DNA from 2 places in the Candidatus Thiodiazotropha sp. AKAK2 genome. Region 2 is predicted to be linked to the other one. Evidence: predicted binding sites of a transcription regulator. Region 2 holds the regulator's gene; the other holds the start of a gene.

Region 1 (12,420 bases), on a different contig from region 2:
TCTACCCATGATATCCACAATATCGCACTGGTCGGGCATGCCGGCTCAGGTAAAACGAGTTTGATCGAGAGTCTGCTGCACCGATCGGGCATGATCAAGACGAAAGGGACGATTGAGCAGGGCGACACCGTCTGTGACAGCGATGATCTGGAGAAAGAGCTGCAACACTCCCTGGATATCGCCATCACCCACCTGAGCCATGAGAACAAACAGGTCAATATCATCGACACCCCCGGATATGCGGATTTTCTGGGCCGGGGTATCAGCATCCTGCCAGCCGTGGAATCGGCGATGGTCGTTGTCAACGCTTCGACCGGTATCGAACCGGTTACCATTCGCATGATGGATGCGGCAAAACGGCGTAACCTGTGCCGGTTTATCATCATCAACAAGATCGATTCAGAGGAAGTTGACCATGATGCACTACTGGAGAGCCTGAAGGAGACCTTCGGTAAAGAGTGTCTGCCGATCAATCTGCCCGCAGAAAATGGAAAAAAGGTTATCGACTGCTACTTTCAACCGGGTGGCGATGCCACCGATATCTCTTCAGTCAGTCAGGCCCATGACAACCTGGTGGATCAAGTCGTCGAAGTGGATGAGGAGCTGATGGAGCTCTACCTGGAACAAGGACAGGCGATTGAGCCAGAACAGCTGCACGATCCATTTGAGAAGGCCTTGCGTGAAGGTCATCTGATCCCGGTCTGTTTTACTTCGGCAGAGAACGGTGCCGGAATCGATGAGCTGCTCAATCTGTTCGCCAAACTGATGCCCGACCCGACAGAAGGCAACCCTCCCCCATTCATGAAGGGTGAAGGGGCTAACATGCAGCCTGTTGAAGTCACTCCCGATGAGGGCAAACATGTCATTGGCCATGTATTCAAGGTGATCAATGACCCCTACCGGGGTAAACTGGGCATCTTCCGTATCCACCAGGGCAAGCTCGAAGTCAATTCCCAGCTGTATATCGGTGATGCCAGGAAACCGTTCAAGGTCAATCACCTCTACCGTTTGCAGGGTAAAGAGCAGCAGGAGATGAAACAGGGTGTGCCCGGCGATATCTGTGCCGTGGCGCGGATTGACGACATTCATTTCGACGCGGTGATTCATGACTCCCACGATGAAGATCACCACCACCTCCGCTCGATTGAGTGCCCATTACCGCTGTTTGGCCTGGCGATCAACACCACCAAACGTGGCGATGAGCAAAAATTAAGCGATGCTCTGCATAAACTGGAAGATGAAGACCCCTGTTTCCATGTTGAGCACAATGTCAGCCTCAACGAGACAGTCATGCGAGGTCTGGGAGAGCTACATCTCGATGTACTGCTGCAGCAGATCAAGAAGAAATACAGTGTAGAAGTGGAAACCCATCCACCCAGCATCGCCTATCGGGAGACCATAACCCGCAAAGCGGAAGGTCACTATCGGCACAAGAAGCAGACCGGTGGCGCTGGACAGTTCGGTGAAGTATTTCTGCGTATCGAACCACTGGAGCGAGGTTCAGGCTTTGAATATGTCAACGCTGTGGTTGGCGGAGCGATTCCCGGGCAATTCATTCCGGCGGTTGAGAAAGGGGTCAGAAGTGCCATGGAAGAGGGTGCGCTCAGCGGATTCACCATGCAGGATATAAGAGTCACGGTTTACGACGGTAAATTTCACTCTGTCGACTCTAAGGAGATTGCCTTTGTCACAGCAGGTAAAAAGGCTTTTCTGGAAGCCGTCGATAACGCTGGAGCGGTTATCCTTGAGCCCATTGTAAATATCTCGATTACCACCTCTGACAGCTTCATGGGCGACCTGACGGGTGATTTGGCTGGACGCAGGGGCCAGATCAGTGGCACCGAGACCGGACGCAACAATACACTGGTCATCAAGGGCCAGGCACCACTGGCGGAACTTGAAGGCTACTCCACCCAGCTGAAAGCTATGACCGGCGGTGAAGGCAGCTACACAATTGAGTTCAGCCATTACGAGGCGGTTCCCCCGAACATTCAAAAACAGTTGCGTAGCTCAAAGCAGGCATAACACTCAAGCGTCGAAGAGAGCTGAGGCGGCAACCGAGTTACCCCCTCAGCTTCTCTCTCATGGCACAGGATGAATCGGGAGATCCGAGATCACTACCTGGTTCTTTATTGCCACAAACACCTGATTGTTGATTACCCAGACAGCCGGTGATGGTGTATGGTAATTAGCCACACGAGCGTAACGCCTGCCTACGCACGAGCCTCATTCGCACTTTATTGAACACCTAACGTGAGTTTGCTGCGGTTGTAAAAAGATACCCGCCCAGCATAAATGTGATTTGTAAAATGGTTGAAGCCATAACAACAGTTCGAGGTAACTTCTCCGACCATGGAACCTTTGACATTTTGAATTGCCTGATCCAGGGTGGCGGAGTCATATAAGGCAATTCCCTATCAGCAATGTATTTGACTGACTCCATCAACCAACCCTCTCAAACAACTTTTTCAGATGGGTGATTTGTCAGCATTCGGTCGGTGGTAATTACTGAATACCCAAACGGGTAAGTCGTGATAAGAACGAGCGGAAAAAGAGCGCCCACTAAATTAATAATATACACAAAATCAGAGATACCCACTAATGAGTATAATGGCTATTTATAATTAGGTAATAGTGATTATTTCGTTCTAGGCAACACAGCAACTACTCTTAAAATCAGATTAAGAAATTTATCGATCTCCCAGTTTAAATGAACAATATTTTTATTTGTTAGATTCGTTAAGTTAGTAACTTTTTGTATGCCTTTCACAGCATTTAGACCAACTTTTAAAAATCGCCAATCCTCTATCATGCTCCAGCGCTGAAACTTTTGATTTAAATCAAGGCGTGACCCTATACGAACCGTTTTTATAGTCTACAGTAAGCAATAAAAAGAAAAGGGTTTTACTGGCCTCAATGTAGTGAAACCATGCAGTCCCCATACAATAAAAAATTGGGGTTGGGAGGAAGTCGTATCCATCCTTGTCTTCATTAAGGCTTGCCATTCTTTTTTTAAAAATGAGGGGTTCCATAGTACGATCACCTGTCGTCTTTAATACCATTGGATTATTGACGCGGCAATCTATTGGAGCGCTTAAAATATTCGTTCAACCCATCACAGGAGGGAGCTATGAAACGCTTCGGTAATGGTCGGATCACCGCGATACTGGGGAGTGTTGCTGCGGGACTAGCTCTGATGCTGCAAGTCACAACAGCAGATGCCGCAAGACCGTCTGGTTCAATTGGTAAAGATTGGGGCAACCCAAAAGGACAGGAATGTATAGAGTGTCACTGGCAGGAAGATCCAGGGCTGACCATGGAGTGGAACAACAGTCAGCATGGTCAAAGCGGTGTCAACTGCCTTGACTGTCATGAAGCCAAAGCTGACGATGTTGATGGCTTTGAACATGAAGGACAGCGAATTTCAATTATTGTAACCCCTAAAGACTGCTCGAAATGCCATTCGGTAGAATTCGAAGAGATGGATGGTTCCCATCACTCCAAAGGCGGTCAAATCCTTGCATCCCTCGATAACCTCCTTGGTGAAGTAGTCGGCGGCCCTGCAGCAGTCAATGCAGGTTGCCGCCAGTGCCACGGCTCCAAGATCGAGATCGGTGAAGATGGCAGACCTCTGCCGACCACATGGCCCAACACCGGTATCGGCCGAATCAACCCTGATGGTTCTGCCGGTTCCTGTACTGCGTGTCACGGTCGTCACCGTTTCTCCAAAGCCCAGGCCCGTACACCGGATACCTGCGGTAAGTGTCACGTCGGTCCCGACCATCCTCAAATTGAGGTCTACAACGAGTCCAAGCACGGCATCATCTATCGCGCGAAAGTCGATGAGATGAACATGGAATCCGATAAGTGGGTCGCCGGTGTTGACTACTCAGCGGCTCCCACCTGCGCCACCTGCCACATGAGTGCCGGCGGCAAAGAGGGCAAGACCCATAACGTTGGCGATCGTATCTCCTGGACCCTGCGTCCACCAATCTCTCAGAAGATCAACCTGATTCGTCTGGAGAACGGTGATGAGTTCGACGTCAAAGAGGGTAAAAAAATCCCCAAGGTCGGAGACAAAGCCAAAGGTTCTACCGTGGTCGAGGTTGTGACCTGGAAGGAACGTCGCAAGAAGATGCAGGAAGTCTGTAAGGCCTGCCACAGCGACAGCGTTATTAATGGTCACTACAATCAGTTCGATAACGTGGTTGAACTCTACAATGAGAAATTCGCCAAGCCTATCGCTGCTGTCATGGGTGAGCTGAAGAAGAACGGCTATATCACCAAGGCCCCGTTTGACGACAAAATCGAATGGACCTGGTGGGAAATCTGGCATCATGAAGGCCGCCGCGCTCGTCACGGTGCGTCCATGAGTGGTCCTGACTATACCTGGTGGCACGGTATCTATGATGTAGCCAAGCACACCTACATGAAATGGATACCCGAGTTGAAAGATGTGGCTATGAAGAAGGACGGCAACACCAAGTTTGCCGACGCCATGCTCGACAAGTACTTCCGCCCGATCGAGGGCCATACCTGGTACTTTGAAGGTATGAGCAAGGAGTCCATCGACAAGGTACGTAAGGGTTTTGAAGAGCGCTACGGTAAAGGCGCGCTGAAGTAACCCCCCTCACCCCCTTCAGGTCATCCTGAAGGGGGTTTTTCATTTCTTACCATCTTCCGCTATCGTATTTTTCCAATGAGGTATTCAATGCTGCGATACTCAAGATACCTGGTTGTTGCTTTACTCGGTTGCAGCCTATCCTTCTCGATCACGGCCAACAGCGAACAACAGACTCTGATCGAACAAGCCTTTCAACAAACAGAAGCCGGTGACCTGAAAGCCGCTCAATCACTTCTGGAAGAGGCAATCAAAGAAGCACCCTCCTCTTCTCTGGCCTATACTCGACTTGGTGGAGTACAACTGTTACAGCAGTCTTACTCCTCAGGCATCGAAAACTTTCAACAGGCGATTATGCTGGATCAATCCAATTCAGATGCCTTCATAGGCCTGGCCGTCGCCTATCTACACCTTGGAAGATATCAGCTGGCAAGAGAGGCCTTGAAACAGGCACAACAGCTGGATCCATCCAAAAAACAAGAAATTGACAAAGTTGTTACGTGGCTGAATCAACGCTCATCCCAAAACACGATGCACTGATTCAGATTTCACCAGAGGAGATTTTCATGAAAAACAGAAAAGCACGGCTACTCGCATTGACAGCCGCGGTGATTTTCTCAGGCAGCCTGACTGCAGAAGGTGTTCGCTCACCCAGCATGCTTGCCAACACTTGCGCCGGTTGTCATGGCACCATGGGCGCCAGCGCCGGTGACTTAATGCCGATTATCGGCGGTATGGAAAAGGAGTTTCTACAAATGATCCTGCTGGAATATAAATCCGGCGAACGGGACTCCACCATCATGGGACGAATCGCCAAAGGCTATAGCGAATCGGAACTGAAAGCGATCGCTTCATTCATGGCAGATCAGGAGTGGGTTTCAAGCCCGGTCAAAACAGATTCCAAAATGGTGGCGATCGGTAAGAAAATTCACGACGACCAGTGTAAGACCTGCCATGAAGACAACGGTAGAGTGCAGGAGGATGAAGCCCCCCGACTGGCCGGACAATGGCCGGAATATACCATGCATTACCTGGAATGGTGTCACAGCAAAGGGAAACGTTGCGCACCCCGCAAAATGGGCAAACGCGTCATGAAACTCTCCAAAGAAGAGTTAAAGGCCATGGCCGAATTTTATGCCAGTGAAAAGTAATTTTGGGGAGAATAATTAATGGCTATGTTCACGCGACGTAAATTTGTTAAAGCAGCCGGTGCCTGTACCGCTTTAGGCGCATTGGCTTCAATCAGTGCCTGTACTGCGAATACGCCCAAACGTGCATCAGGTGGCGGTAAAGGCCGGGTGATTGTCATCGGCGGAGGTTATGGCGGCGCCATCGCAGCAAAATATATCAAGCTGGCTGATGCGGATATCGATGTCACCTTGATCGAAAAAGATAAAAAGTATGTCTCCTGTCCACTGAGTAATGAAGTGCTGGGCGGTGACAGAAACATCGACAGCCTCACTTTCGGCTATGACACACTGAAGAATAAAAGAGGCATCAATGTTGTTCAGGATGAGATCGTGGCAATCGATCCTGATAAACATACAGTCAAAGGTAAAAGCGGCAAACAGTATGACTACGACAAACTGATCGTCTCCCCTGGCGTCGATTTCCGTTACGAAAAGATTGATGGCTACAACGCCGAGGTTGCAGAGAAGATTCCTCATGCCTGGAAAGCCGGGCCGCAAACAGTCACCCTGAGAAAGCAGCTTGAAGCCATGAAGGATGGCGGTGTTTGCTATATCGCCGCACCACCCAATCCGTTTCGTTGTCCTCCCGGACCTTATGAGCGTGCGGCACAAATCGCACACTACTTCAAAATGCATAAGCCGAAGTCGAAGGTCATTATCCTTGACGCCAAGGATAAATTTTCCAAGCAGGGCCTCTTCATGCAGGGCTATAAGAAGTTCTATGGCGACATGGTGGAGTGGGTATCCGGCGCCGGTGGCGGTATCATCGAAGCAATCGATCCAAACAGCCGCACCCTGGTCGGTGAAGTGGAAGAGTACAAAGGGGATGTTGTGAATCTCATCCCGGCACAGAAAGCGGGTAAGATTGCACAGGTCGCCGGACTGGCTGACGATTCAGGCTGGTGCCCGGTAAATCAGAAGACCTTCGAGTCGAAACTGCATAAGGACATTCATGTCATCGGAGACGCCTGTATTGCCGGTAAAATGCCCAAATCGGGGTATGCCGCCAACTCTCAGGGTAAGGTCTGTGCCGCTGCAATCGTTGCAGCACTGAATGGCCAGGAACCCGGTGAACCCTCCTACGTCAATACCTGTTACAGCATTATCTCACCAGAATGGGGTATCTCTGTGGCAGCGGTCTATCAACTTGTGGATGGCAAGATCGTTGGCGTGAAAGGCGCCGGCGGCCTCTCACCGATGAATGCCAGTGCCGCAACCCGGGCCATCGAGGCCAAGTTTGCTCGCAGCTGGTTCAAGAACATCGCAGCTGACATGTTCACCTGACCCCCCACGGGGAACCTCTGATTGTATAGAGGTTCCCCATTCAACTGGCGAACCTCTCTGGTTTGCTTAAATCTCGCCTTTTAAGTAGCCCTGTCGAAGCGGTTCCGGAAACCTCTCAATCGCATACCGCAACATTGTCCTGGGCATTGCTTGATAGAATGGATTCAGAAACATTTGTGCCCGGTTTCGATCACGATTACCCACTTCCCTGATCATCCAACCAACAGCTTTGTGAATTAAATCCTGCTGGTCCTGCAGTAACAGTTCTGCAATAGCCAGTGCATCATCATACTGCTGTTTTTTTATGAACTGGTAGGTGGCGATCATCGCAATCCGTCGCTCCCAGAGAGAGTCGGACCTCGCCAGCACATAGAGTATTGCCCGCTCCCGGGTCAAAAGATAGGCGCCGACAATCTGATAGGCAGAACTGTCCACCAAATCCCAGTTGTTGATGTAACGGGTATTACCAAGGTAGTTCCTAAAGACACGTTCACGCAGCTTCTCATCACCGGACGCAAACTTTCTGACCAGTATCAACAAGGCGCACAAACGCTCTTCATGATAGGCGGACTTCAGGCAACGTACGACCTGTGTCAGGGACATCTGCTGAAATTCTCTGGCCTGCTGTCGGAGAATCGGCACACGGATCCCCAGGAACCGATCCCCCTCTCCATACTCACCCTTGCCGGTTTTGAAAAAACGTTGAGACTTGTCCGCGATCTCCGGACTGGCCAGGTTTTCCAGATTCAGTCTCAGATGCTCAGCCTTCATTCCGTTGCAGTGGGAGTTTCTGCTGGTGACTCAGATAGATGTTCGACTCCCCTCGCCCCATCAAGAACATTTCCTGCTAAATCCACGCCCTCGAATACCGCTTCACGTAGATTGGCTTTGCGGAGGTTGCACCTGGTTAGTTTCGCTCCGGTAAAGTCAGCAGCATACAAGTTGGTTGATCCAAAGTCGGTAAATTCCAACTCTGCCTTGCGAAAACTGGCATCCTTAAGGTTTGCTCCATTCATATTGGCCCTGCGGATGTTGGCCTCTGAAAAGTCGCTCTCGATCAAGTTGCCGCTAACTACTACGGCATCCAGTTGTGCACCCTGCAGATTCGCCCCTTTAAGATTTACTCCAAGCATTTGAGCACGGATGAATTTGGCCTCACGTAGATCGGCACCTGTCAAACGGGTCTTTTTCAGCTCAGTTTCTGAAAACAGGGATGACACCAGACTGCTGTTCGACATATCCGCCTTAAGCAGACGCGCCTGGGTGAAATCGGTATTGTTCAACACCAGCCCAGATAGATTGCTGTTACGCAAGTTGGTTCTGCGGAAACTGACATTACTCAGTGATCCCGCCTGACTTAAATCAACACCAGCTAAATCAGCACTGTCTAAATTGGCATCTGTTAGATTCGTATCGATGAGTTGGCTGTTGGTAAAGAGTGCAAACTGTAGATTCGCTCCACTCAGGTCGGCATTGGATAGATCAGCTCCATTGAAATTTGCCTGCTGTAGATCGCTTTGACTCAGATTTGCACCGCTTAGATCCGCTCTACTGAAACGACCATAAACCACCTTGACACCTTGCAGATTGGCGCCAGATAGATTGGTTCTGGAAAAACTGGTGCCTTTAAGACTGGCCCCGCCCAGATTTGCATGACTTAGATCACTACCATACAGCATCGCCTGGTCGAGAATTGCACCTCTAAGATCGCTACGGGAGAGATCCATCATTCTTAAGTCCGCTCCGGTCAAGTCACAGTTAATGCATTTACCCTCTGCAACTAAGCGCTCAACGCTCAGCTCTGATGCCACCAAATTGGTGAAAGAAAATAGTGAAATAGTTATCGTCAGAAATAGATTTAGAGACAATGGAGTAACCCTTTAACGGTAATGTGTTTTGTTTCCGAAGGGAATAATTACAACTTTATTTTTTTACAATTATCGATATTGAAGGATAGAAGCACTACCAATCTATCTATGCGTCATTGCAAAATGTAAAAAAATGTTAAGTCACCCTTCTAAATGTAAATTCTACACCTTCTTAAACCCAGTCGCATATCCCATGAATATTTTATGGGATATTCTTTACTGCCTGTTGTTGATCTCATTTCAGATGGAATCATGAAACGAGCGATAACAGGTTCTAGTGTGTCATGGATCAGGAAAAAGACACAATGTATTTATGGTAAGAAAAAAGGGAAAATTAGAAATGAGAATCAAATGTAGTATACCCTCATCTTTCACTTTCTGTATTGCTTCCATCGGCCTCTCAATTTCAAGCACCTCATTTGCTGGATGGATCGATAATATGCAAAACAACAGCACACTCTTCTACTCTGCTCAACACGCAGAAACAGTTCCCACAGATCAGGTTATCGTTAAATATCGGCTCGGAACCAACACAACTACTTCCAGCAGAACGATGGTCGAGCGAGCCAAACAATTTTCAGATGATATCGGAGTCGGTTTTTCGCATCTTAGAAATAGTGCTCATGGCGGACAAATATTGAAATTGGATAGTGCAAAGACGCCGGCAGAGATGCGGCCGATCATCGATAAAATTGAGCAGAACGGTGATGTGGAGTATGCGGAACCGGATCTGATCATGTTCCCCCTCTATACACCTAACGATCCTCGCTACAATGAACAATGGGGGTTCCATGATCAGACGGGTGGTATTCGTGCGCCTGAAGCTTGGGATACAACCCAGGGAGAAGGTGTTGTGGTGGCGGTAGTCGATACAGGTTATCGTCCCCACCCCGATCTCAACGATAATCTTCTCCCCGGTTACGATATGGTGAGTAACAGCACGAATGCAGGAGATGGTGACGGACGGGATTCCGACGCGACAGATATGGGAGATTATTCGCCTCAGTGCAACATTCACCAAAGTACTTGGCACGGCACACATGTCGCCGGTACGGTGGCAGCATTGACCAACAATAGTCTCGGTGTCAGTGGCACAGCATTCAAAGCAAAAGTTGTCCCGGTCAGAGTACTGGCCAAGTGCGGTGGGTATACCTCTGATATCGCCGACGGAATCACCTGGGCTGCAGGTGGCAACGTAGCCAACGTCCCGGCCAATCAAAATCCTGCGAAGGTAATCAACCTCAGTCTCGGTGGTGATTCCGCAACCTGTCCGCAGACCTATCAACAAGCGATCAATACCGCCCGACAAATGGGAGCATCGGTTGTTGTTGCAGCAGGTAATGAAACTAAGGATGCCTCCGGATTCACTCCGGTGAACTGTACAGGTGTTATCGCTGTGGCAAACTCTAACCGTCAAGGAGGACGCACCTCCTCATCCAACTATGGCAATCTGATTGATCTTGCCGCTCCTGGTGACAGCATTCTTTCGACCCACAACAATGGACAATCCACACCAGGGTCCGACAGTTATGCCAGTATGACCGGTACCAGCATGTCAGCACCCCATGTTTCTGGTGTGGCGGCCTTGATGTATGCGGTCAAATCAGACATAACACCGGATCAAGTGGAGCAGTTCCTGAAAGAGAGCGCACGGGATTTTCCGGCCAGCTGTCAAGGTTGCGGTGATGGTATCCTGGATGCATCAGCTGCCGTTGCCAAGGCTTCAGACGGAACCACGCCGGTCGATCCTCCGGTTACACCGCCGAATGATAACGAATTGACAAACAATGTCGCCAAAACCGGCCTTTCAGGCAGTGCTGGTGAAACCTTAAGCTATTTTATCGATGTTCCTGCCGGTGCTACAAATCTCTCATTCAAAATGAGTGGTGGTAGTGGTGATGCTGATCTCTATGTGAAATACAATGCAGAACCGACCGACAACAGTTATGACTGCCGGCCCTTTCTCCAGGGTAACAATGAGACTTGTAATATCAGCAATATCCAGACTGGCCGGTATCACGTCAAAGTTAAAGGATACAGTAGTTTCTCCGGAGTATCGTTAGTCGCCAGTTTTGACCTGAGCAGTACAACTCCAACCGATCCCCCCGTATCTCCCCCGGCCGATAACCTTTTAATCAACAAACAGGCCAGGACAAATCTGTCTGCCGGCAGCGGGGAAACACTCAGCTATCTCTTTGATGTCCCTGCGGGCGCTACAAATCTCTCTTTCAGAATGAGCGGTGGCACTGGCGATGCCGATCTTTATGTGAAATTCAATACTGAACCGACAGAGACTAATTACGATTGCCGGCCTTATCGTGAAGGCAACGATGAAACCTGTATCATCAACAATATCCAGGTCGGACGATACCATGTACTGATCAAAGGTTATTCCGCCTTCTCTGGAGTATCGCTAGTGGCAAGCTACGACCAGGGTGGTAGCTCGACTGCGCCAGCTAATCCGGGACTACCCTGGTATCCTCTGTATTAATAACTGAATTATATAAATAACGTTAAATCACAATTCAGGGGCGGTGACACCGCCCCTTTTTTTCAAATAAGAAATATGAGAAGTGAGATTGGAGTACGAATTGTATTAGGGCCTGTTAACACTAATCTAATACGTCCTGTTGTGCCTGAAAAGCGCCAATCAAGGCGCGAGGAGCGTAGTTTGGTTGTTCCAAATGAGCGACGAGCAACGGTTCGTGGCGCTTTTTCAGGCGCAACCCCCCATTTTGATATTTAAAGAGGGGGCTGGGTCTGTTTTTGCGCCCAGCGGCGTTATTATTCGCTCATGTAGAATGACTACACGACGCTCATTCTGCCTTGCTGGGCACAAAAACAGACCCAGCAGGACGTATTGGATTCGTGTTAACAGGCCCTAAAATGATAATCATTCCATATACTACCAATATCGATACTCAGGGAAAATGAACAGGTGTTCTCATATCGTACTGATAAAACTCTGCCCTAAAGAGATAAAAAAAACTGCAATTGTGAGATAATTATCAGCTTTTATTTCAAAATTGCAGCCGATGACCAAGCAAGAAAACCAACATTCCCCACTTCTACCTGAGTTGCCTGAAGCCCCAGGTAAACGTTATCAATGGGGTGGCCTGCATGGATGCAGTGGCTCCCTGGCGATTGCCAATGCGGCAGAGCACTATCCGGGGATCATTCTGGTTGTAACACCGGATATGCAGTCGGCCACCCGACTCGAATCCGAATTGCGCTTCTTTCTGGGTGACGGCGAACTACCGGTCATCAATTTTCCCGACTGGGAAACCCTCCCCTATGACCTCTTCTCCCCCCTGCCAGAGCTGATCTCGCAGCGCCTGCTTACCCTGCAACAACTACCCTCGATGCAGCAGGGTTTATTGGTTACGCCGGTATCCACTCTGATGCAGCGGCTGGTGCCAAAGTCTTTTCTGGATGCGCACTGCCTGGTGATGAAAAC
Region 2 (12,420 bases):
AACCCCTCTCCCGTAAAGGGAGAGGGGCTTTAAGATTTGTACGCGTTAGACTGAAAGTTAGTGGGACAGCAATGATCCGATGCGATAAAAACAGGTCGTAGTGGGCTCGTCTGCACGCTTGGTTTTTTAAAAAGTAGTTGTAGATTATTGCAACACGATTATTCCAATCGTGTCAGACAAGCTCTCTGCCGCTGAAAACAGATATTGTTCAGACGTTGAGTTTTTACCTGTTTCGGGTTCACAGTTTCGACTTTATCAGCTGTCGTTTAATTAACGGTAACTGGACCTGGGTATAAAGGTTGTTTATTCTTTTACCCTGAGCTGTAACGCTTGAATGGAATGTTGTATTAGGCAGGGGCCGCTCGATCGATCCGCCACCTTCCCTTGAGCCCACGGATTCAGATTGAATCCTTTGTACAACCGATGCATCTCGGTTGGACGCTATGCGTGTGGTTTAAGGAATACCTTCCACTGTTTTATCCGCCCTGATCGAGGCAGGGTCGTGGCTATTTGTATCTGCTGTTAGTTGTTGGAGTAGTAAATGAATGGACTCTTTCGTCGGGCTGTTGCGGTCACCGGCCTGGTTCTGTTGTTTGCCGGTCTGCTGCATGCCGAGCAGTCGGCCCCGCTTAAAGCTTATGTCTATCAGGATGATCCGGCTTACGCCTATCGGTTGATCGAAGAGCGTCCGGGGCAGGATTATGATATCTATTTTCTGAAGATGGTCTCGCAGAGTTGGCGTACCGAGCAGGAGGTAACGCCAACACTTTGGGATCATTGGCTGACTGTCATCGTACCTCATCAATTGAGCGGCACCACAGCGAATCTGACTATTTTTGGCGGTGGGGCGACCGATTCGCCACCTTCTGTTGAATCCTTCGATCAGCTTATGCCTCTGGCGACCGCTACCGGGAGTATTCAGGTGATCATCAGTCAGGTACTTGGCCATCCGTTGAAGTTCAAGGAGCTGGATCAGCCACTCGAGGAGGATGCGCTGGTTGCCTACAGCTGGCGTAAAAGTATGCAGACCGGTGATCCCACCTGGTCGGCCTTTCTGCCGATGACCAAGGCCAGCGTTCGCGCCATGGATACAACACAGGCGTTTGTTGCCGAATCCCTGGGTCTGGTGGTGGATGAGTTCATCGTCAACGGGTTTTCCAAATATGGTGCCATCGCTTGGTTGACGGCAGCGATCGATCCCCGGGTGGTTGCTGTGGCGCCTGGGGTGTTCAATGTACTGCGTCTGGCCGATCAGTTTGAGCGTCACTACAACAGCTACGGTTTCTACTCCGACACCCTGTCGGCTTATGAACAGAACGGCATCATGAAAAATATCCGCTCACCGGAAGGCAGACTGCTGCAGCAGCTGGTCGATCCGATCAGCTACAAACAGGCGCTGACCATGCCCCATCTGCTGCTCAGTGCCACCGGTGACGAATTCTTTCTACCGGATGCCTCGGAAGCCTATATCCATGACATACCCGGAGAGACGCTGCAGCGTATCATGCCGAACACCAACCACTCGGTTGAGAACAAACTGCAGGAGATGATCCAGGGGCTGGTCGCCTGGAATCAGACGCATATCAACGGGGTTGCAAGACCGGTTATCGAGTGGCAGCTGGGTAAAACCGGCGAGTTGATCGTCAGCAGCGATCAGATACCGCTGGTGGCCAAACTCTGGCAGGCGAATAATCCCGATGGCAGGGACTTCCGCCAGGAGACCCTGGGTGATCAGGCGTGGCGTGAAAGCATCATCGAAGCTATGGATGATGGTGATTATCATGTCAGCGTCGCCAAGCCGGAAACAGGATGGACAGCCTATCTGGTGGAATTGACCTATTCGGGCATAGCAGGCATTCCCCAGGTCTATACCACCTCGGTGTTTGTCACGCCGGACGAACATCCCTTCGAAGTGGAGGATCCCCTGGACAGTCCGAAAGCCATTTACTACTGGCAGGAACAAGTCAACCAGGCCATGGTCGGCTCTCCGCTGGAATACGATCTACCCGCACTGCAGGCGATGTTGCCATTTCGGGTGTTCGGCGAGTACATTCGAGATATACAGACCCTGAGTGGCTACCTCAACACACCTGGACCTGAGCGTAACTGTATCGCCGCCAGGTTGAGTGTCGAAGCGGATCAGCAGGGTTGGTATACCACCCTCTATGCCTATGAGGATCAAAACTTCAAATTCTGGCAGATCTATGAATTGGCAGAGCACCTTTACGCGACAGATCAGCCGCGCCTCGCCGGAGGGGTTTGTCAGCTATTGACTCGATAATAAAAACTTAGCATTAACATCTGGAACTGTGCTGCTTGTGGTGTTTGTTAAAAACCTCTAAACAAGATCCTCAAGGTTGTTTTGGATATGCGCTCTTGTAATCTTCTCAAGGGCGTCCAGTGGGGCAGGCGTGGCTTGAGGATTACGGTAGACCGCCAGTTCCACCGGTTGCAGTTCTGGCAGACTCGCGACAGGATTTCTGTTTCTGTTTCTGTTTCTGTTTCTGTTTCTGTTTCTGTTTGACAGGCGGGCTGTAACCCCCAGACCGGCCTCCACTGCAGCCAGAAGGCCAGGAAGACTTGGGCTGGTGTAGACGATTCTCCAACTCATTGATGCCTTCTCCAATGCGTTGATCACTCGATCACGAAACACGCAAGGCGGTTCGAATAGAACCAGCTTCAAGGGTTGATCATTCGGTTCATTGAACGGTTCCGGGACAATCCAGGAGAGTTGGAGTTTTCCCAGAGAATCACCGCTATCGCCACGTTCCTGAAAGGCGACGGCGAGATCGAGTTTACCCTTGGCGATTTCCTGTTTCAGTTCACAGCTCGGATTGACCCGAACATCGAGCCGTACCCCCGGGTGGCTATCGGCGAACCGGGCCAGCACTGCAGCCAGACCTCGGTCGGCAAAATCCTGGGTCACTCCGAATCGGATCTGTCCCTGCAGAGGGATCGGTTTCAGTGCGGCGGCAGCCTCATCGTTCAATGAAAGAATCCGCCGGGCATAGTTGAGTAATAACTCACCGGATTCGGTGAGCAGCTGTCGCCGACCGGCTTTGCGAAACAGTTTCGAGCCACTCTGCGCTTCCAGGCGTTTCATCTGCAGGCTGATTGCCGACTGGGTTTTGTGCAGATGCCGTCCGGCTTTTGCAAAGCCGCCCAGGTCTGCAATGGCGACAAAGGTTCGCAACAGGTCGATATCGAGGTTTTTAAACATAATAAATAGATTAGCATTTTAAATGAATAATATAAAAAAGATTCAATTTATTTATTAATATAGGCGGGCTATCTTGACCGGCAAATGGACCCAAGGAGAAACAACATGCCGGTTATCAAGATTCAACACAGCGGTGAGCCACTATCCAACGACACTTGCAGCATGCTTCAGCGGCAGGTGACCGGGCTGATCAATCGGGTGCTGGGAAAAGCGGTACCGGTTACTGCGGTTCTGATCAGTTCACTGCCGAATCAACACTGGTCGGTGGGAGGCGATGCCATCACTTACCACCGATCGGCATTGATGGAGATCTACATCACTTCCGACACAAACAGTGAAGATGAAAAACGGTTGATGATCAGTGAGGCCTATTCACTGTTGGAGGCCAGTCTTGGTCCTCTGGTCGAGGCAAGCTATGTGGTGATTCAAGAACTGGCGCCAACCGACTGGGGGTATGGGGGGGTAACACAGGACGAACGCCGTCACATAACGGCCCAAACATGAATGGCCATCCATATCGGTTACCTCGGCGCCTCGAAGATGGGTCGATTGATCTGGCGTTCTACAAAGATCGGGCACTCGAGCTACGCTCGAATGTTTTCTTCTGTCTGTTTGGCAGGCTGGTGAATCTATTGAGAGGGTTGGTTAGCAGTTGAACAACCGGTGGATGGCATCCAATCCCTCCTGCACCACCTCATCCAGCTCTTCCGGGTCATCGTCATGCTCATAGGCCAGCATCGAATAGACCGATAGGGATTTCAGAGCCAAAGCGATTTTTTCAACGTCGGGTAGATTGAGCTCAACCCCGTCTCTCAGTCGGCAATCCTCACTCATGGTCAAAACCCTCTTACTGACATGGATTTATAGACTGGGATGGTCAGCCAGGATCGGCAGGCTGTCAAAAAAGAAGTGTGATTCTTTGATCTGAATCAATATCCCCTGGCCACTTTGGGCAAGGTATTTTCAATCTGGATAGGCTTCAGCCCGGCTCACAAGGTCTGTTCGGTGACATCCACATACAGCTTGATTCGCTGGCCAGGCTGTAGATATTTACCCTTGATGGTGTTCCAGCGCTTCAGATCCGCAACCGACACTTTGAACCTCTGGGCGATTCTGGAGAGAGAGTCTCCCCGTCTGACCTTGTAGTGCAATCGGCTCTGGGTGCCTGTGGGTTGCAGATCCAATAGGGAGGCGCTGGTCTGGTTGCGGGCGGTCCAGATGACTAAGGTCTGGCCCGTTTTAAGCGGGTCGCCGGGGGCCATACCGTTCCAGGCGGCAAGCTTTTTGTAACTCACATTATGCGCTCTGGCAATGGTCCAGAGGCTGTCCCCGGATTGAACCCGGTAGTGTTGCTTGGTGCCTTTTCTGGAGCGGTTTTGAATCGCCGCTTTGCGCTGGTCCTGGGCGTAGACATAGTGATCGATCTTTTTGCTCGATACCGGAATCAGCAGGTGTTTGCCGGCGCGAATCTTGTTGCCTCGCAGTTTGTTGACCTGCCTGATGAGCTTTGCGGTGGTGCCATGTCGACTGGCAATCACGCTCAGTGAGTCACCGGACTTGATTTTGTAGCGTTTCCAGGTGAGCCGCTTCTCCTGGGGCAGGGCGGCGAGCTTCTGTTTGAACGGTTCAACCCGGTCGAGGGGCAGGGTCAGCTTATGGGGGCCGTCCGGATCGGTGGCCCAGCGGTTGAAGCCCGCATTCAGCAGATAGAGCTCCTGGATGGGTAGCTCCGCCATCTCGGCGGCCAGCGCCAGATCGAGCTGGGATTTGATATCCACGGTGGCAAAATAGGCCTCGTCGGCGATTGGGTCCAGTGGCATGCCGTAGGCTTCCGCGTCCTTGAAGATCTTTGCCAGTGCGAGCAGGCGGGGTACATAGGCGCTGGTCTCATCCGGCAGCTTCAGCGACCAGTAGTCGGTCGGCTTAGCCTTTTTGCGGTTGCGTTTGATGGCGCTGCGTACGGTGCCGGCACCCGAGTTATAGGCGGCCAGGGCCAGCTCCCAGTCACCGTCGAACTGCTTGTTGAGGCGCTGCAGATAGTCGAGTGCAGCGCGGGTCGAGCTGACGACATCCCGGCGCCCGTCGTACCACCAGTTCTGTTTCAGGCCGAAATAGCGTCCGGTGGAGGGGATGAACTGCCAGATGCCGGCGGCACGGCCAGGGGAGTAGGCAAACGGCTGAAAAGCGCTCTCAACGGCCGGTAACAGGGCGATCTCCGCGGGAATGTCCCGCCTGTCGATCTCTTCAAGAATGAAAAACAGAAACGGGGCGGCCCGCTCTTGGATACGCTGCAGATATTTCGGGTGTTTCTGATACCAGCTCAGCTCTTTGCCGATACGGCTGTTGCTGGGGATGGTGAGGGCAAAATTCTGCCGCATTCTGTCCCAGGCGTGGGCCGGTGTCGGGTCGGGCAGAGAGGCAACCACTTCGGAGAGTTGTTCGGCCACCTCCGGCATCGACTCAGGTTTTACCTGTTCACTGCCGGCCAGGGGTTGGGTCTGTACGGTTTCGGTGGAGAGGCTGTCCAGAGGGACCTCGGTCAAGGCCGACTCCTCGGTGCCGTTCGGCAGAGACTGACAAGCCGCCAACAGACAGGTGAGTATTAGGTTCATTGCGAGCAGGTAGGGCTTGCTGAGAAGTGTTGCCGATCTGTTAAGTGACTTTGACATACCGAATACTGAAAGAAAATGTAACCAAAGCCGTGTATGATTTCCATGTAGTGTGAACTCCTGACAAACGGCCGCCTGTTGCAATCTGTGATCGTTACGGCCTCGTTACGCGTGGCATCACATATCACTGGGCGGGGCTGCTCGGTTGCACAGCAAATCCTTGATTTGCTTAGTGATGGTACGCCGGCCCAATGTTTCTATCCAGGCGCAGGCAATAACCTTCTAGTGCATGACAACCGCCGGGACATCGGTTAGCAATATGAGACGCTACACCTGAATCCTGCACAAACCAGGGCCGCTCCTTCGCCTCTTTGAGGTGCCATACTGATAGACAATCGAGTCGGATGCCACAACAGTAGGTTTAAGAGCGGCGCTCAAAAAGAAACACAGATTACCTGACAGTAGTGTCGGTAGCAAAGCCGATAGCTTGACAGATGAGAGAATATAGGCGGCTAAAACTGCGATCTTGCCAACAGAATCACATTCAGGAGTGGTTCGATACCCATCTTGGAGCGAATCTTATCGCCCAGGAACGGATCCCGCTTGAGCGCCATCTCTCTGCCATGTTCGGCTACCATCTGGTGCAGATCGGTCATCAGGGGGTGGGTGAGGAGCTGTTGCAGTTCAGTCCAGCCCGTAACCGGCTAGTGATGGGGATCGGCAACTCCGGTCAACCGAGTGAATTACAGGCTGATCCAAGCCATCTGCCGTTTGCCACCGACAGTGTGGATGGGGTGCTGTTGCCCCATACCCTCGATTTTTCCCTTGATCCGCACCAGGTGTTGCGCGAAGTTGAGCGGATTCTGATACCCGAGGGAAAGCTGCTACTGAGTGGTTTCAACCCCTGGAGTCTTTGGGGTGGGGTGAGGTTGCTGCGCATGCGCTCATCCAATCCACCCTGGTGTGGCCACTTTTTCAGCAGTCGGCGGGTACTGGATTGGCTGGCACTGCTGGGCTTCGATCTGCTGGAGATCCAGTATCTGAACTACCGGCCTCCGATCCAGCACCAGGGTGTGATGCAGAAGTTGCAGTTTATGGAACAGATCGGTGACAAGGTCTATCCGAATTTTGGTGGTGTGTATATCATACTGGCGGTGAAGCGCGTGGTGACGATTACACCGATCCGGCCGAAATGGTCGGTGAAGAAGCGGGTCATTCCCACCGCAGCGGAACCCACAATCAGAAACGGTGCCTGAATTACCCCTACCATGGATTGCAACAGAATTCGATGACACAGCATGTAGAACTCTTTACGGACGGCGCCTGCAAGGGAAACCCCGGGCCTGGCGGCTGGGGCGTGGTCTTGCGCTATGGCGATCATGAGAAGCACCTCTATGGGGGGGAGGCCACCACCACCAATAACCGTATGGAGCTGCTGGCGGTCATCAAGGGGTTGCAGCAGCTGAAACGGTCCAGTCGTGTCGCTGTGACCACCGACTCCCAGTATGTCAAAAACGGCATTACCCAATGGATTCACAACTGGAAAAAGAATGGCTGGAAGACGGCTGCCAGGAAGGCGGTGAAAAATGCCGATCTGTGGCAGATCCTCGACAGCGAGGTTAACAAGCACCAGGTGGATTGGTACTGGGTGAAAGGGCATGCAGGGCATCCCGGCAATGAGTTGGCGGACCAGCTGGCCAACAAGGGCATCCAGGAGCTGTAGGATGATGCGTCAGATCGTACTCGATACGGAAACCACAGGTCTGGAGCCTGAACAGGGCCACAGGATCATTGAGATCGGCTGTGTCGAGCTGGTTGACAGACGGCTGACCGGTAACAATTTTCATCAGTTTCTCCAACCGGATCGGGAGATCGATGCCGGGGCCATCGAGGTGCATGGCATCACCAACGAGTTTCTTGCCGATAAACCTAAATTTTGCGATGTGGCCCAGGATTTTGTGGAGTATGTACGCGGCGCCGAGCTGATCATCCACAACGCCCCGTTTGACGTGGGATTCCTCGATAATGAGCTGAAACTGATGCATGATTCCCAGCGTATTGACAGCCTTTGCGCGGTTACCGATACCCTGGTGATGGCAAAGAAGATGCATCCGGGGCAGAGGAACAGCCTCGATGCCCTGTGTAAACGCTACGATATCGACAACTCTCATCGTGAGCTCCATGGAGCGCTACTCGATGCGGAGATACTGGCGGATGTCTATCTGATGATGACCGGCGGTCAGGCAGCGCTGGTGTTGGATGATGAGCTGGGTCGGCAGGGTGGTGAGGAGCGCGCGGCCGACAATATCCGTCGTTTGGCCACCGATCGTCCACCTCTGAAGGTGATCCAGGCGGTTGAGTCCGAGTTGGAAGCTCATCAGCGGCAGCTTGAAGCGATGGGTGAAGCCTGTATCTGGCACAAACAGCCGTAGCAGTCGTATCGGCTAACAGACCCTTCGTCAGACCCTCGATTGACTCGATTTGGCGCTGTCGCAGCCCTGCACGATGTCGTAGAGTCTGGGGATGTCGAGCAACTGAACGTGCTTGCGCTCCACTCTCAGCAGATTTTCATCCTGAAAACGGGTAAACAGCCGGCTGACTGTTTCAACGGCCAGGCCAAGATAGTTACCGATTTCATGACGGGACATACTCAGAAAGAAGTCGCTGGCTGAAAATCCCCGTTGCTTGAATCGCTCCGAGAAACTGAGCAGAAAGGTGGCCAGGCGCTCTTCGGCACTCTTTTTACCCAGCAGGGTCAGCATTTCCGTATCCTGGCCGATCTCCCGGCTCAGCAGGCGGTACATCTGGTGCTGCAGGCTGGGCATGATGGCGCTCAGGGACTCCAGCTGGGAGAAGGGGATCTCGCACACCGCTGTGGTCTCAAGGGCGATCGCCGAGCAGGTGTGGCAATCATCCTGAATGGCATCCAGGCCGATCAGCTCACCCGGAAGGTGGAAGCCCAGTACCTGTTCTCCACCATCTTCGTTGGGGCTGTAGGTTTTTACCGAGCCGCTGGTAATGACCCGCAGGCTGTGGAACTTGTCACCACCACGGTAGAGGTGGTCCCCCCGATGGTAGGGCCGCCCCCGTTTAATGATGCAGTCAAGGCGCTCCACGTCATCCGGTGTCAATCCCATCGGTAGACAGAGAGTGGCCAGACTGCAGTTCTTGCAGGCTACCTTGATATTTTCAAATGAGACAACTTTTCTGCTAGTCAAGTGATCGCTCCGGCATGCGGGGTGCTTTGATATCAACGCTTGGTAAAGACGGTTTACGCTTAAGGGGTATCATTTCCTTTCCGAGATGACCTCAATTTCCTCAATGGCGTTACAGCTCCCAGAGGTTGGTGTTTAAACCACTGGAGCCACTTATACCGCTATTCCCGACAAACAGCCTGTCGGAGCGGATAGCTTGTCTCCCCATCCTACAACCACATCCGTGTCTCTCAATTTTTTGTGAACCAGCACCCGGCCTATTTTTCCAGAAATTCTTGATGTTGATCAAGTCGTTTTAGTTTTTTTATTACTTTGGATCATTGCAGGACTTGTATCCAGGGTGGCTGGGAGCAAAAAAAAGCCGGCCAGAAGGCCGGCTTTTCTGCACATGGGTAGGCTTATTGAGCCGGTGCAGCTGGTGCAGGTGCTGCAGCTGGAGGCGCAGGATAGCCGTATGGAGCACCGTAAGGAGCGCCATAAGGAGCACCATAGCCGTATGGAGCGCCGTAACCATAAGGTCCATAGCCACCATAGTCACGGTAGTAGTTGTTACCCCGGCCATAGCCAGAACCGCGGGCATTACCACTCATGCCGAAGCTGAAATCACCGGAGCCATCACCCCAACCATCGCCCCAACCGTCATTGTTCCAGCCGCGGTTACCATAGCCAGGACCGCCCCACCAGGCAGAAGCGCTGGTAGACGCAGCTACAAGAGCAGCGATGCTCAGAACTTTAGCAAATTTAGTCATGCTTTCTTCCTCTCAAATGATTGTTTTGATACTACCATCGGTGATGTATAAAAGTGGCTTCGTAAGCCTCCATCATACGATGCTTGAGGACTTCACAACGAGGTCGGCCAAAAAAATGGCCTGGACGATCGGGTAAAGTACTGCTTGCCTCAGTAGTTGTTATTTGCGAAACACGCCAATCGATTATAGACCTTGAGCGGTGATATTCAAACGAATTCTTCCCCCCTTGGGGGTTATCACGGCTCTGTGGCCAACCAGCCCTTCGAGATTGAGTGAAGAGGGCCAATCTGGTACTGTTTACCCCCGTCCTATATCCCATTCCCTGCACTCTAACCCTGGTAAGCAGAATTTCATGACCAGTTTTATTTTCATTACGGGCGGTGTGGTTTCCTCGCTTGGTAAAGGTATCGCCTCAGCCTCACTGGCCGCACTCCTCGAGGCTCGCGGCCTGGATGTCACCATGATCAAGCTGGATCCCTATATCAATGTGGATCCCGGCACCATGAGCCCTTTTCAGCATGGTGAAGTGTTCGTAACGGAGGACGGATCGGAAACCGATCTGGATCTCGGTCACTACGAAAGATTCATCGACAGCACCATGGGGTGCAATAACAACTTCACCACCGGCCAGATCTACGAACAGGTGATCCGCAAGGAGCGCAAGGGCGAGTATCTGGGTGGTACGGTACAGGTAATTCCACACATAACGAATCAGATTAAGGAGAGCGTTCTGCTCGGCGCCGGGGATAAGGATATCTGTCTGGTGGAGATCGGTGGCACCGTCGGTGATATCGAATCTCTGCCTTTTCTAGAGGCGATTCGTCAGATGGGTGTGGAGATGGGCCATCAGCGGGCCATGTTCATGCATTTGACCCTGGTTCCCTATATCAAGGCGTCAGGTGAGATCAAAACCAAGCCGACCCAGCACTCAGTGAAAGAGTTGCGCTCGATCGGTATTCAGCCGGATATCCTGGTCTGCCGTTCGGAGCAGCCCCTGCCGGAGCCGGAACGCAGAAAGATCGCTCTGTTCACCAATGTGCCTGAAGAGGCGGTCATCTCTGCGGTGGATGCCGACTCCATCTATCGAATTCCGGTGCTGCTGCATGCTCAGGGTATGGATGAGCTGGTAAACCAGCGATTCGGTCTGAATCTTCCCCCTGCCAATCTTTCGGAGTGGGAAGCCTTTCTCGAAGGGCTGGATAATCTCGAAGGCGAGGTGAAGGTGGCCATGGTGGGTAAATATGTTCACCTTACCGAAGCCTATAAATCCCTTTCCGAGGCCCTGGTGCATGCGGGTGTGCATACCGGCAACCGGGTGGTGATTCACTATGTGGATTCAGAGCAGATCGAGAAGAGCGGCACCGAGAGCCTGGAGGGTATGGATGCCATTCTGGTGCCTGGCGGCTTCGGAAACCGGGGTGTAGAGGGCAAGATCGAGGCTGTACGCTATGCCCGTGAAAACCGTATCCCCTATCTGGGTATCTGCCTTGGGATGCAGGTGGCGGTGATTGAGTTTGCCCGTCATGTGGCGGGATTGGAGGGTGCCCATAGTACCGAATTCGATCGCTCGACACCCAATCCGGTGATTGGCCTGATCGTGGAGTGGCTGAACGCCGACGGGCAACTGGAAAAGCGCAGCGAAAACTCCGACCTGGGCGGCACCATGCGGCTCGGCGGTCAGGAGTGCAACCTGCAGTCCGGTAGCCTTACCCATCAACTCTACAATAAGGATGTGATTGTGGAGCGTCATCGTCATCGCTATGAGTTCAATAACAGCTACCTGGATGACATTGTCACAGCCGGTATGAAAGTATCCGGTCGCTCGGTGGATGGTCGATTGGTTGAGATCGTTGAAATTCCTGACCATCCCTGGTTTGTCGCCTGCCAGTTCCACCCGGAGTTCACCTCCACACCGCGCCATGGGCATCCTCTCTTTTCCGGTTTCATTGAGGCCGCCCGCAAGCACAGGGATGGTGGGCAGTGAAGCTGTGTGATTTTGAGATCGGGCTGAATCGCCCCCTGTTTCTGATTGCCGGTCCCTGTGTGATCGAGAGTGAACAACTTGCCATGGACAGTGCCGGTGCGTTGAAGGAGCTCTGTGAGGCGTTGCAGATACCCTTTATTTACAAATCCTCCTTCGACAAGGCGAACCGTTCCTCGGCTGAGAGTTACCGTGGTCCCGGTATGGAGCAGGGTATGCAGATTCTACAGAAGGTAAGGCAGGAGCTGGCTGTGCCGGTGCTTACCGATGTACACGAGGATACCCCCCTGGAAGAGTTGTCCGAGTGTGTGGATGTGTTGCAGACCCCGGCGTTTCTCTGCCGTCAGACCAACTTCATTCAGCGGGTGGCCCGACAGGGGTTACCGGTGAATATCAAAAAGGGTCAGTTTCTCGCCCCCTGGGATATGGTGCATGTGGTTGAAAAGGCGAAAGCGGTCGGCAATCAACAGCTGATGGTCTGTGAGCGGGGCGTCTCGTTCGGCTACAACAACCTGGTCTCGGATATGCGCTCACTGGCGGCGATGCGAGAGACCGGCTGCCCGGTAGTGTTTGATGCCACGCATTCGGTGCAGCTGCCAGGCGGGCAGGGCAAAAGCTCCGGCGGGCAACGTGAATATGTGCCGGT

What was found. Region 2 encodes FNR, which switches genes on or off when oxygen is low (the NO sensors DNR and NnrR bind a similar motif). Its sites were predicted from a motif close to TTGATNTANATCAA; they were not measured.
Region 1: AC4IE8_RS06865 (multiheme c-type cytochrome) is a predicted target of FNR. The motif match lies at 2,831-2,844, and genes of this name have one in related genera.

Annotation. Positions count from the first base shown of each region.
Region 1 is NZ_JBSYOP010000017.1:237,573-249,992, forward strand. It holds gene fusA (elongation factor G) at 1-2,025, shown strand, start outside; gene AC4IE8_RS06865 (multiheme c-type cytochrome) at 3,131-4,624, shown strand; gene AC4IE8_RS06870 (tetratricopeptide repeat protein) at 4,712-5,161, shown strand; gene AC4IE8_RS06875 (c-type cytochrome) at 5,188-5,772, shown strand; gene AC4IE8_RS06880 (FCSD flavin-binding domain-containing protein) at 5,791-7,095, shown strand; gene AC4IE8_RS06885 (DNA alkylation repair protein) at 7,162-7,866, opposite strand; gene AC4IE8_RS06890 (pentapeptide repeat-containing protein) at 7,863-8,906, opposite strand; gene AC4IE8_RS06895 (S8 family peptidase) at 9,601-11,454, shown strand; gene mfd (transcription-repair coupling factor) at 11,999-12,420, shown strand, end outside.
Region 2 is NZ_JBSYOP010000021.1:196,658-209,077, reverse strand. It holds gene AC4IE8_RS08750 (PhoPQ-activated protein PqaA family protein) at 542-2,281, shown strand; gene AC4IE8_RS08745 (LysR substrate-binding domain-containing protein) at 2,339-3,220, opposite strand; gene AC4IE8_RS08740 (tautomerase family protein) at 3,326-3,724, shown strand; gene AC4IE8_RS08735 (ribonuclease H) at 3,866-4,054, opposite strand; gene AC4IE8_RS08730 (lytic transglycosylase) at 4,210-5,889, opposite strand; gene AC4IE8_RS08725 (class I SAM-dependent methyltransferase) at 6,324-7,085, shown strand; gene rnhA (ribonuclease HI) at 7,118-7,552, shown strand; gene dnaQ (DNA polymerase III subunit epsilon) at 7,557-8,261, shown strand; gene fnr (fumarate/nitrate reduction transcriptional regulator Fnr) at 8,289-9,047, opposite strand; gene AC4IE8_RS08705 (sulfur globule family protein) at 9,443-9,793, opposite strand; gene pyrG (CTP synthase) at 10,146-11,777, shown strand; gene kdsA (3-deoxy-8-phosphooctulonate synthase) at 11,774-12,420, shown strand, end outside.